DNA from 2 places in the Arthrobacter sp. LT660 genome. Region 1 is predicted to be linked to the other one. Evidence: predicted binding sites of a transcription regulator. Region 1 holds the regulator's gene; the other holds the start of a gene.
The links. The regulator LexA, encoded in region 1, represses DNA repair genes until DNA is damaged. The targets are predictions, from matches to a motif close to TCGAACANNTGTTCGA.
Positions count from the first base shown of each region.

Region 2: AC0QSG_RS00060 (shikimate dehydrogenase) is a predicted target of LexA. The motif match lies at 2,684-2,699, and genes of this name have one in related genera.

Region 1 covers NZ_CM149651.1:323,859-330,131, forward strand. The annotation lists gene hflX (GTPase HflX) at 1-986, shown strand, start outside; gene AC0QSG_RS01495 (ATP-dependent DNA helicase) at 979-2,988, shown strand; gene lexA (transcriptional repressor LexA) at 3,016-3,735, opposite strand; gene AC0QSG_RS01505 (LysM peptidoglycan-binding domain-containing protein) at 4,035-4,433, shown strand; gene AC0QSG_RS01510 (histidinol-phosphate transaminase) at 4,568-5,689, shown strand; gene hisB (imidazoleglycerol-phosphate dehydratase HisB) at 5,756-6,273, shown strand, end outside.
Region 2 covers NZ_CM149651.1:6,695-12,967, forward strand. The annotation lists gene AC0QSG_RS00055 (bifunctional sugar phosphate isomerase/epimerase/4-hydroxyphenylpyruvate dioxygenase family protein) at 1-1,723, opposite strand, end outside; gene AC0QSG_RS00060 (shikimate dehydrogenase) at 1,726-2,598, opposite strand; gene AC0QSG_RS00065 (MFS transporter) at 2,767-4,113, shown strand; gene AC0QSG_RS00070 (glycosyltransferase family 4 protein) at 4,194-5,372, opposite strand; gene AC0QSG_RS00075 (TSUP family transporter) at 5,459-6,208, shown strand.

The sequences.
Region 1 (6,273 bases):
TGATCGACCGGACGGCCCTGATCCTGGACATCTTTGCACAGCACGCACAGAGCCGCGAAGGCAAGGCCCAAGTCGAACTGGCACAACTGGAGTACCTGTTGCCCAGGCTACGCGGCTGGGGCGAGTCCATGTCCCGCCAGGCTGGCGGCCGCGTTGGCGCGGCCGGCGGAGGCATCGGGTCGCGCGGACCGGGTGAAACGAAGATCGAACTCGACCGCCGTCGAATCCGCACGCGCATGTCTAAGCTGCGTCGCGAGATCGCCGCGATGAAACCCGCCCGCGAAACCAAGCGCGCCAACCGCAAGCGCAACACTGTTCCCTCGGTGGCCATCGCAGGCTACACCAACGCCGGCAAGTCCTCCCTGTTGAACCGGCTAACGGACGCGGGGGTCCTCGTCGAGAACGCATTGTTCGCGACACTGGACCCGACGGTCCGCAAGACGGAAACGGCGGACGGACTGGGCTACACCCTGGTTGACACCGTGGGTTTTGTCCGGAGCCTGCCGACCCAACTCGTGGAAGCGTTCCGCTCCTCGTTGGAGGAGGTCGCGGACGCGGACCTGATCCTGCACGTGGTCGACGCGTCGCATCCGGATCCGGAGGGGCAGATCCATGCCGTCCGCCAGGTCTTCACGGAAGTCGATGCGCAGAACGTCCCGGAGATCATCGTCCTGAACAAGGCGGACGTGGCGGACCCGTTCGTGTTGGAACGGATCCGGCAGCGCGAGCCGCGCCACGTCGTCGTCTCCGCCCGGACGGGCGACGGCATCGACGAGTTGCTGCAGCTGATCAGCGACTCGATACCCAGGCCGAGTCTGCGGCTCGAGCTGCTGATCCCCTACGACCGCGGGGACATCGTCAACCGGCTCCACGGCTCCGATGCAGAGATCCTCGAGACCGAACACGTCGGGGACGGTACACGGATGGTCGTGAAGGTCCGCGAGGGCCTGGCGTCCGAATTGGAGCGGTTCACCGTACATGGCTGAGGTCGAGGACGTCATTGCGCTCCTCGACGTGGCAGTCGAGGGCATGGGGGGACAGAACCGCGCTGGCCAGCACGAAATGGCACAGAAGGTGTGCGAATCCCTCGACTCGGGCAGGCATCTGCTGGTGCAGGCGGGGACCGGCACCGGCAAGTCGCTCGCGTATCTGGTTCCCGCGATCGCCCATGCGCTGGAAGCGGACAAGCCGGTCGTGGTCTCCACGGCCACGCTCGCCCTGCAGGCGCAAATCGTGGGCCGCGACGTGCCCCGGTTGCTGGAGCACCTGCGTCCGCACCTGCCGCGACCTGTGAACGTTGCGTTGGCAAAGGGACGCTCAAACTACGTGTGCAAGTACAAGCTTGGCGGCGGATATCCCGATGAGGACGACGGGGCGGTCTTCGCCCTCGGCGAGGACGGAGCGGCCATGCCGCTGACCGCGGGGGCGGCCCCCAGTAGCGCACTGGGCCAGGAAGTCGTGCGTTTGCGCGAATGGGCCGAGGAAACCGAATCCGGCGACCGCGACGACCTGACTCCGGGAGTGGGCGACCGCGCCTGGCACCAGGTTTCGGTAACGGCCATGGACTGTCTGGGGGCGCAGAAGTGCCCCATGGCTGAGGAGTGCTTCAGCGAACTTGCCCGCAAGAACGCAGCCGAGGCTGACATCGTGATTACAAACCATGCCATGTTGGCGATTGCCGCGTTCGAGGGACTGGCCGTTTTGCCGGACTTCGACACGGTGATCATCGACGAGGCCCACGAACTCCAAGACCGCGTGACGAATTCCGTGACCCGTCCGCTGTCCGTCGCCCTGGTGGGCGCGGCCGTGTCCGCCGCGCGCAAACACTGCGCGGTTAGCGTCGAGGCCCTCAACCAGGCGGGCAAGGCGCTACAACGCGCACTCGAGGGGCACCCCACCGGTTTGATGCCCTCTGGGTTGAACGAGGAGCAGGCCGCCGCGGTGCGTCAAATCCGCGAGGCCGCGCGGGTGGCGCTCTCGGACTCCAAACCCGCGGGGAACGAGTCCGTCGACGGCGGCAGGCAGATGGCGCGTTCGCAACTCCAGTACCTCGCCGAGCAGTGCGACCGCTTCGAATCGGCCCAAGATTCCCGCGAGGTCCTGTGGGCATCGCGTTCCGGGACGTTCACTCCCGGACAGGGGTTCACCCAACCGGACGAATCCACTCCGGCGACCCTGAACGTCGCCCCGCTATCCGTCGCGGGCCGTCTGCGGGAGGGATTGTTCGACGGAAGGACGGTCATCCTGACGTCGGCGACACTCGCGATTGGCGCGGCCTTCGAACCGGTTGCCGGTTCGCTCGGCCTGCTGGGCGAAGGTGCCCCCAGCTGGACCGGAGTCGACGTCGGAAGCCCTTTCGACTATCCCCGCCAAGGCATGTTGTACGTCGCCAAGCACCTGCCGAAGCCGTCACGGAGCGTGTCGTCGGAGACGCTTGCCGAACTCGGGGATCTCATTCGCGCCGCGGGCGGGGGGACGCTCGCGTTGTTCTCGTCCCGTCGGGCAGCGGAGGAGGCCGCGGAGGCTTTGCGTCCGTTGGTTGACCAAGAGATCCTCTGCCAGGGCGAATCGGGTATGGCCGCCCTCGTCAAGCGGTTCGGCGAGGAAAGGGACACCTGCCTCTTCGGAACCATGACCCTGTGGCAGGGGGTTGACGTGCCCGGCCCGGCATGCCGCCTCGTGGTGATCGACCGCATTCCGTTCCCGCGCCCCGACGACCCGCTGGCCACCGCCCGGAGCAGGGACGTGGCCCGTCACGGCGGAAACGGCTTCATGGCAGTCTCGGCAAGCCACGCCGCCGTTCGTCTCGCCCAAGGGGCGGGACGACTGATCCGCTCCACCTCCGACCGGGGAGTGGTGGCGGTCCTCGATTCGCGGCTGGCCACAGAGCGGTATGGCGGCTTTCTCCGCGCCTCGTTGCCTCCGATGTGGGCAACGACGGACAAGAAGACTGTGCTGGGCGCGTTGGAGCGGCTTGCCGGTTCCTAGGTGCGTGCGGGCGGCGCCGGGCAACCGCTAGAGCGAACGCATCACCGAGACGACCTTTCCCATGATGGTCGCGTGGTCGCCCAGGATCGGCTCGTACTGGCGGTTTTGCGGCAGGAGCCACGTGTGCCCGTCGCGCTGCCGGAACGTCTTGACCGTGGCCTCGTCGTCCAGCAGGGCGGCGACGATGTCGCCGTTCTCGGCGTTCTGCTGGCGGCGCACCACCACCCAGTCACCGTCGCAGATGGCCGCTTCGACCATCGAGTCCCCGCTGACCTTGAGCATGAACAGGTCACCATGGCCCACGAGTTGGCGCGGAAGCGGCATGATGTCCTCCACCGTCTGGTCCGCAAGGATCGGTCCGCCGGCCGCGATCCGACCCACCAGGGGCACCATTGCGGTGTCCGACGACGTGCTCAGTTCCGCCACCGGCATTCCGTTGATGGCCATCAGGTTCGACTCGGCGGATTCCGCGGACACTTCGCCGTCGCTCAAGGTCAGGGGCATCAGAATCTCCATGGCACGGGGACGCCGGGGGTCCCTGCGGATGTAGCCCAGCTTCTCGAGCTGTGCGAGTTGGTGGGTCACGCTCGAGAGACTGGCAAGGCCCACTGTGTCGCCGATCTCCCGCATCGACGGCGGGTATCCGTGATCGGCCACCGCGCGCTGGATGGTTTCGAGGATCTTCTTCTGCCTGATGGTCAGGCTCTTCGGTGTCCGCCGCGGCGCCCGATTCTCCATTGTGCTCATGCCCTGCCCCGTGCCTCTCGTCCCTGCGTTGCCGGATGCCCGCCCAACCTGTCGGTGCCCGGTGGTGAACTCAATCCCACTGGCTTCCTTTCCGCCAACGCTAGTGGAACGGAACCCGCTTTCAAAGGTTTGTTCGATCGTGTCTCGACAATCGTCGTCCAGGGATGCTAAAAATGGAACATAACAAATTCGAAGATAAGTTCGAACAGGAGTTTCGAAGAGACGAAAGCCTGCCCCGAACCCGAACGGACTGGAACCTCCCGCGAAATCAGCGGGCGAAGCAACATGAAAGGCAAGTCATGGCTCAGATAGTGCTTCCCGCAGCTTTTGTTCCCCCGGCCCGCCCCGAGGCGAACGCGCCAGTCCACGCGGTCCCGTCCACGCAGGCATCGGTGCGGCTCACACGTCGCGGGCGTTTCCTGCTCATCGGACTCCCCGTGCTCCTGGGAGCCACGGCCTTGCTGGTGCTCCTTGGTGTATTCACGGCTCCCGTGATGGCCGCGGGTACCGGCGAAGCGACCCCCGTGCTAGCCGACACGGTGACGGTCTCCGAGGGGGAGACCCTCTGGGGGCTCGCGGCCGAATTCGCACCCAATCGCGATCCACGCGAGGTCATCTCCGAAATCGCCGAACTGAACAACCTGGCCGGTTCCAAGCTCGTTCCGGGCCAGGAACTGTTTGTCCCGACCGGCGACTAGACGCCAACACCGCGCGGTCCCGACCGCGCCTCCCGATCTGCGCCACTGGTCCGGCCCGCCCGGCAGCGCCCGTTTGTGACCGGCGCGGGGTCGCGGATTGGAGCCCTCCGTGAAGACGGCACTAGAATCGTCCGGTGAGTGATCAGCTTCGACGCCTGGCCAAACTACCGCTGCGGGACAATCTGAGGGGCCTCGAGCCCTACGGTGCGCCCCAGCTGGACGTGCCGGTTCTGCTCAACGTGAACGAGAACACGCATCCCGTCCCCCCCGAGGTCAGTGCGGCGATCGCCGCGGACGTGGCAGCGTGCGCGTCGGGCCTGAACCGCTATCCCGACCGGGAGTTCACGGAACTCCGCGAACGGTTGGCGGCCTATCTCGGGCACGACCTCGACCCGTCCAACATTTGGGCCGGCAACGGCTCGAACGAAGTGCTGCAGCACATTCTCCAGGCTTTCGGCGGCCCGGGACGGACCGCGATGGGGTTCCCCCCCACGTACTCCATGTATCCGCTTCTGGCCAGCGGCACGGACACCGCTTACGCGGCAGGAGTTCGCGCCGACGACTTCGGCCTTTCGGCCGAGTCGGCGGCGGAGCAGGTCGCGGCCTCCGGGGCGAACATCGTTTTCCTCTGTTCGCCGAACAACCCGACCGGAACCGCACTGGGACTGGATGTCGTCGAAGCCGTCTACGACGCTGGCGAGGCCAATGATGCGATCGTCATTGTCGACGAGGCCTACGCGGAGTTCTCCCTCTCCGGCACCCGTTCTGCGCTCGACCTGTTGCCGGACCACGACCGGCTCATCGTCTCGCGCACCATGAGCAAGGCCTTCGCGCTCGCGGGCGCAAGGGTCGGCTATCTGGCGGCCGCGCCGGAAATCGCCGATGCGCTTCGCCTGGTGAGGCTGCCCTACCACCTGTCCGCGGTGACCCAAGCGACCGCCAACGCGGCACTCAAGCATGTGGATGTGCTTCTGGGGACCGTCGAGGACATCAAGAGGCAGCGCGACCGGATCGTGGACGAACTCAAGCGCATGGGACTGGACCCAGCTGCCAGCGACTCGAACTTCGTCTTCTTCGGCGGGTTGGAGCATGCCGGTCGCATCTGGCAGGGATTGCTCGATGCCGGAGTCCTCGTCAGGGATGTCGGCATTCCCGGCCACCTGCGTGTGACGGCCGGAACGGAGACGGAAACCACGGCTTTCCTGACGCGGCTCGAGGAACTGCTCGGCCAGGAGACCGCGCATGCCCGCGGGTAGACTTGACCGCAGGCGACGCCAGCCTTCGGCGCGTCGCCAACCACCACCCATGCCTAAGGATCATGTATGTCTGCAGAATCGCCCAACGGCCGCCGGGCCCGCATGGAGCGCAAGACCAGCGAGTCTTCCGTCGCGGTCGAGCTCAACCTCGACGGCACCGGCGTCGCCAATATCAGCACCACTGTGCCGTTCTACGACCACATGCTCACGGCGTTGTCTAAGCACTCCTTGATCGACCTGACCGTCGAGGCCACGGGCGACACGCACATCGACGTCCACCACACGGTGGAGGACGTCGCCATCACCATCGGCGAGACGCTGCGCACCGCGCTGGGCAACAAGGCGGGGATCCGCCGGTTCGGCGAGGCGACGGTCCCCCTGGACGAAGCGCTGGCGAACGCCGTCGTCGACATCTCGGGACGCCCGTACCTGGTGCACTCCGGGGAACCGGCCGGGCAGGAGTACCACCTGATCGGCGGGCACTTCACGGGGTCCCTGACGCGTCACGTCTTTGAATCCCTGACGCTCCACGCGCAGATTTGCCTCCACATGACGGTTCTTGGCGGTCGCGATCCCCACCACAT
Region 2 (6,273 bases), 320 kb from region 1:
CTCCGTGTTCGTCGCGGTCGTACAGCAGGTCCAGGCCGCGCAGGAGCTCGATCGTTTCCGCCGGAAGCGGGAGCCGCGCGGCCAGGTCCTCGTAGTAGTTGCCCGGGACCTGCAGGAAGTCCATGCCCGCGGCCTGGGCGCGCCGGGCGACCGCGACGATGTCCGACGTCCGGAACGCCACGTGTTCCGGATACGACGGCGGGGCCTCCCCGGCCGTGTCCAGCACCTGCGGCACGATGTTCAGCGCCAGCCGCACCGATCCGTCCCGCGTGCGCATGACCTGGCTGCGGACCAGGCCCAGCGGACTCGGGACCTCCGTGGGGGGACGGGTGTCCAGCCGCAGGGCGCTCTCGTAGAACAGGACCGCCTCGTCGAACGCCTGCCACGGCTGGGCGAGGTTCACGTGGTCCACGGACAGGATCAGCGGATCCGCCGAGCCGTCGGGCACGGTGTCCCCGGCCGGCAGGCCGAACTCGCCCATCCACCGCGGGGCGGACTCGGCGGGGCAGTAGAAGACCTCGGTGCCGTCCGGGGCGTTCACGCCGGCGAGCGGTTGTTCGTCCACGGTGTTGTGGCGCGAGACCGGCCGGGCGCGCAGGCCGACGGCGCGCCGCACACCCACGTCCGGCTCGGCCACCTGGAAGCCCAGAGCGGAAATCGTGGGCGCCGTCCCCCGCGCGAGCTGCCCGTTGATGCAGATCCGCGCCTCGCCCTGCGTCCACAGCTGCACCGGTTTGCGGCGGTGCTGGCCACGAAACTCGAAGCCCAACTGCGCGAGCATCTGCGCGATGTCGTCCGGGGAGTCCGTGCGGATCTCGGCGAAGTCGAACCCGCTCGGCGCCTTCACCGCGGGCAGCGAGGCAAGGTCCATGGACGGAACGACGGCGGCGCCGCCCGTCTCGCCCGACAGCAGCTCGGCGGTGCGGTCCTGAAGCCACAACAGGGACCGCAGGGCGTCGACGGCGGTGCGCTCCACGTTGGACTGGCGGAACGTGTCGTTGAAGATCTCCAGGGAGACCGGCCCGGAGTAGCCCGCGCGGACCAGATGCCCGAGGAACGCGGGAAGGTCGAATCCGCCCTGCCCCGGGAACACGCGGTAGTGGCGGCTCCACGAAAGGATGTCCATGGCCAGGACCGGGGCGTCCGCCAGCTGGACGAAGAAGATCTTCGCCGGATCGATGTCCTCGATGCCGGCGGGGTCGTCTCCGCGGGACAGGATGTGGAAGCTGTCCAGGCACGTGCCGACCGCGGGGTGGTCCGCCAGATCGACGATCCGCTGGGCGTGGCGGTAGGTGTTCACGAACTTCCCCCACGCGAGCGCCTCGTAGGCGATGCGCACGCCGAACCGCTGTGCCAGCTCCCCGAGCCGGCGCAGCTGGGCGGCCATCACGGCGTCGTCGTTGATGGTCGCAGTCGCGACGTTGCTGCACACCAGCATGGTGTCCACCCCGAGCCGGTTCATGAGCCGGAACTTGGCCTCCGCCCGGCGCAGGTTCTCCTCCAGCAGTTCCTCGGGCACGCCGTCGAAGTCGCGGAACGGCTGGTACAGGTCGAGTGTCAGTCCCAGCCGGTCCGCCAGCGCGCGGACCTCCTGAGGGGACATCGGACTGACGACGAGGTCCTGCTCGAAGATCTCGATGCCGTCGAAGCCGGCCCGGGCGCAGGCCAACATCTTGTCCTCGAGGGTCCCGCTGATGCAGACGGTCGCTATGGAGGTGCGCATGCTCAGAGGCCCTTCGCCAAGAGATCCAGGAAGTGCGCCCGCATCCGCCCGGCGTCCGGTTCCCGTCCCGTGATCAGGCGGAACGCGTCGACGGCCTGGCCGACCGCCATGTGGCCGCCGTCGAGCACCCGGCACCCGATGTCCCGCGCCGCGCGCACGAGTTCCGTGTCCACGGGCCGGTAGACGACCTCGGCAACCCAGTGCCGTGCCTGAAGCAGCGCGGCGTCCACGGGCATGCCCGGGTGCTGGTGCATCCCCACCGGAGTCGCGTGGACGAACCCGTCGGCGGCGGCGAGCTCGGCGGCGATGGCGTCGGGGGAGTGGGCCTGGACCGTGCGGTCCGGGAACAGCGCCGCCAGCGCGTCGCTGCGCTCCAGGGTGCGGTCGGCGTCCACATCGATGAGCGTCAGGTGGCGCACGCCCGAGGCCAGGAGCGCATAGGCGACGGCGGCGCCGGCGCCGCCGGCTCCCAGCTGCACCACTCGGCCCAGTTCCGCGTCCGGGAGGCCGCCGCGCAGGGCGCCCGCGAAACCGGAGAAGTCGGTGTTCTCGCCGTGGAACCTTCCCCCGCGGACCAACACGGTGTTGACTGCACCCAGGCGCTCGGCATCGGCCGAAACCGTGTCCAGGTGCCGCAGCACCTCCTGCTTGCACGGATGCGTGACGTTGAAGGCATTGAAGCCCAGGTCGCGGCCCGCGCGCAGGAGCTCGCCGACGTCGGTCCCCGGCCGACCGATGGCGGACAGGTCGACCGGCCGGTACAGGTAGCGCAAACCCTGCGCGTCGGCCTCGGCCTCGTGCATGGGCGGGGTGAGCGACGGCGTGACGCCGTCGCCGATCAGACCGACCAGGTACGACTCTCCAAAAGTGCTCACCGTGTGTCCTATTCCCCGGACGCAAACGGTCCGGTGTTGCCAAGGGGTGTGACGTAGCTCTAGTCTAGACCTAATTGTACGCATTCCGTACAGCTGTGCGAATACCGCGCAACCGGAAAACCCGGGCCGGCCGTTCCCCACGGCGGCCCCCACAGCCAAGGAGACACCATGACCCACGAAAGCCATGCGACGCCGCCGTCGCCGGAGGTGGAGGAAACCGCGGGCCGCACGCCGGTGAAGGCGGCACTGGCCAGCTTCATGGGCAGCGCGGTCGAGTACTACGACTTCTTCATCTTCGGCGCGGCTGCGGCGTTGATCTTCCCGACCGTCTTCTTCCCGGACGCCGGCGCCAACGCGACCGTCATGTCCCTGGCGACCTTCGGGTTCGCCTACATAGCCCGCCCGGTGGGCGCGGTGATCCTCGGCCACTTCGGCGACCGGATCGGACGCCAGAAGGTCCTGATGTTCACCCTGGTCCTGATGGGGGTGGCGACCTTCATGATCGGTTGCCTGCCCACTTTCGACCAGGTCGGCTGGCTCGCCCCGGTACTCCTAGTGCTTGCCCGCCTGATGCAGGGCCTCTCCGCCGCCGGCGAGCAGGCCGGCGCCAGTTCGCTGACCCTGGAGCACGCCCCGGACAACCGCCGCTCGTTCTTCACCTCCTGGACCCTCACCGGTACCCAGGGCGGGCAGATCCTCGCCGCGCTGGTCTTCGTCCCCGTCGTCGCGCTCCCGGACGAGATCAAGTTCGGCATCGGCTGGCGCATCCCGTTCTGGCTGTCCGCAGTCGTCGTCATCGTGACCTACTTCATCCGCCGGTCGCTGCACGAGACCCCGGAGTTCGAGCACGCGAAGGCCAACAACGAGATCGTCAAGCTCCCGGTAGGCGTCCTGCTCAAGAACCACTGGCGCGACGTCCTGCGCGTGGTGCTGTGCGCCTTCATCGCCGCCGTTTCCACCGTCTACGGGACGCTCGCCATCACGTACGGCAAGGAGGTCGGCGACGTGGATTCCTCCATCACGCTCTGGCTCGTGGTGGCCGGCAACGTGGTGGCGCTGTTCACCCAACCCCTGTTCGGCGTGCTCGCGGACCGCATCGGTCGCAAGCCGGTGTTCGTCTACGGCGCCCTGATGAGCGCGGTGATCATGCCGTTCTACCTGCTGTCCATGGAGTCCGGAAACACCCTGCTGCAGTTCACGCTGTCCATTTGCGTGTTCTCCTTCGCCTACGCCGCGGCCAATGCGACGTGGCCGTCCTTCTACGCCGAGATGTTCAGCTCCAAGGTCCGGTTCTCGGGCCTCGCGATCGGAACCCAGCTGGGCTTCCTGATGGCCGGCTTCGCGCCGTCGATCGTTGCCGCCCTGGGCGGCATCCAGGAGGGCGGCTGGGTGCGGATCAGCATCTTCACGGCGATCATCGCGCTGGTTTCCGCGGGGTCGGCGCTCACCGCGCGCGAAAGCTACCGGATTCCGACGTCGGAGCTCGGCCTGAAGAAGGCGCCCGTCGGCGTCTAGCCGCAATTACTGTGGGTACGGCCGTCCCCGCAGGAACAGCAGGAAATGCCGGCCCTGCCGGCACCCCACGAGGCCCTCGTCTACCGTCCGATGTAGCCGAGGGCCTCGGCGTGGAGTTGGCGGGACTTGACGTCGATCGCCCGCCGGTAGTGGCCCAGCAGCTCCTCGCAGAGCGCCTCCCACGTCCGCCCCTGCACCGACGCGTGGGCCGCCGCCCCGAACGCGGCCCGCTTCGCGTCGTCGTACAGCAGGTCGCGGGCACGGGCGGCCAGGTCCTCGAGGTCCCCCGGCGCGTAGACCCAACCCGTGCGCGAGGAGTCGACCAGGTCCAGCGGGCCGCCGCGGCCGACGGCGACCACGGGAACGCCCGCGGCCATGGCCTCCTGAATGGTCTGGCAGAACGTCTCCGACTCGCCCGGATGCACGAACAGGTCGAAGCTGGCGACCATCTCGGCGAGCTCGTCGCCGTCGAGGAATCCCGCGAAGTGCGCGTTCGGGAGCTTCGCGCGGAGCTGGTCCTTCAGCGGGCCCGAGCCGACGACGACCAGCCGCGTGCCCGGCAGGGCATCCAGGACGGCGAGGTCCTCCACCTGTTTCTCCGCCGCCAGCCGGCCCACGAACCCGATCAGCCGTTCGCCCCGCGGCGCCAGCCGGGCACGCAGGGCGTCCGAGCGCCGGCCCGGGTGGAACCGCCGCGCGTCCACGCCCCGCCGCCACATCCGCACCCGGGGCACCCCGGCGTCCCGCAGCTGGCCCATGGAATAGGAACTCGGCACGAGGTTCAGCGTGGAGGCCCCGTGCATCGCGCCCACGTGCGTCCACAGCAGCTGCTCCAGCCAGGGTGCCCCGTAGCGGGCCGCGTACGCGGGGATCTCCGTCTGGTAGACGGAGACGGTCGGCAGGCCCAGCTGCTCGGCGGCTTGGATCGCGCGCCAGCCCAAAACGAACGGGCTCGCGACGTGCACCACGTCCGGGGCGTAGTCCGCGAGCAGGCGCCGCACGCGGGACACCGTCCCGGCCGCGACGCGCACGTTCGGGTAGCCGTTCAGCGCCAGCGAGGGGAGGCGCGCGACGTCGTACCCCTGGACCGAGTCCGGCGCAGGCTTCGCCGCCCAGGCGGGGCCGGACCAGGACGACGCCGGCGCGATCACCAGCGCGTCGTGGCCCTCGCGGCGCAGATGCGCCAGCAGTTGGAGCACCGAATGGGTGACACCGTTCATGTGTGGAAGGAAGGACTCTGCGACGACTGCGATCTTCACCCCACCAGCGTCGCCACCGGCGGTGAAGCCCGCATGAACTGGAGCCCCAGGACGGGTGAACGTTGCCGGGCCGGTAGTCTTGCCCGGTGGATTCCGGAATGCTGGTGCTGGTGCTGGGCCTGATCGTCGTCGGCGCCGTGGCGCAGCGGGTGGCCGGGATCGGCTTCGCCCTGCTGGTTTCGCCGTTCCTCGTGATCCTGCTGGGGCCCCATGCTGGCGTTCTCCTGATCAACGTCTGCGGCGTCGTGTCCTCGGCGCTGATCGCCCCGCGCGTCTGGCGGGACATCGACTGGTCGGTCTTCCGCTGGTTTACGGTCGCGAGCCTCGCCGGATCGATTCCGGGCGCGATCCTGGCGGGGCTCCTGCCGTCATCCACCCTGTCCATCACGGTCGGCGCAGTGGTGCTGGTGGCCTTGGTGTTGTCGCTGGCGTTGAGCCGGGCGGACGTCGTAGTGAGCGGCAACGGCCCGCGCGCCGTCGCGGGGGCCCTGTCCGGACTGACCAACTCCATGGCCGGCGTCGGCGGACCCGCGGTGAGCGCCTACGCGATCCTCGCGCGCTGGGAACAACGTCCCTTCGCCGCGACCCTGCAGCCGTTCTTCGTCGTCATCGGCATCGTGGCGATCGCCACCAAACTCATCGCGGATCCGTCCCAGATGCCGGCCGTCGAGCCGTGGGCGTGGGCGCTGATCGTCGTCGCGATCGTGGCGGGGATCTTCGGCGGGGAGGTGCTGCAACGCCACGTGCGGGACCGGCACGCCCGGCTGTTCGTGATCTGCGTCGCATTCCTCGGCGCGATCGCCGCGCTGGCCAAGGGACTGCTCGAGGCGTTCTGACCCGTTCGCGCGCGGCGCCGCGTCGCTGGGCACCGCCGCACACGATCGGTGGCACGATTGAGTCG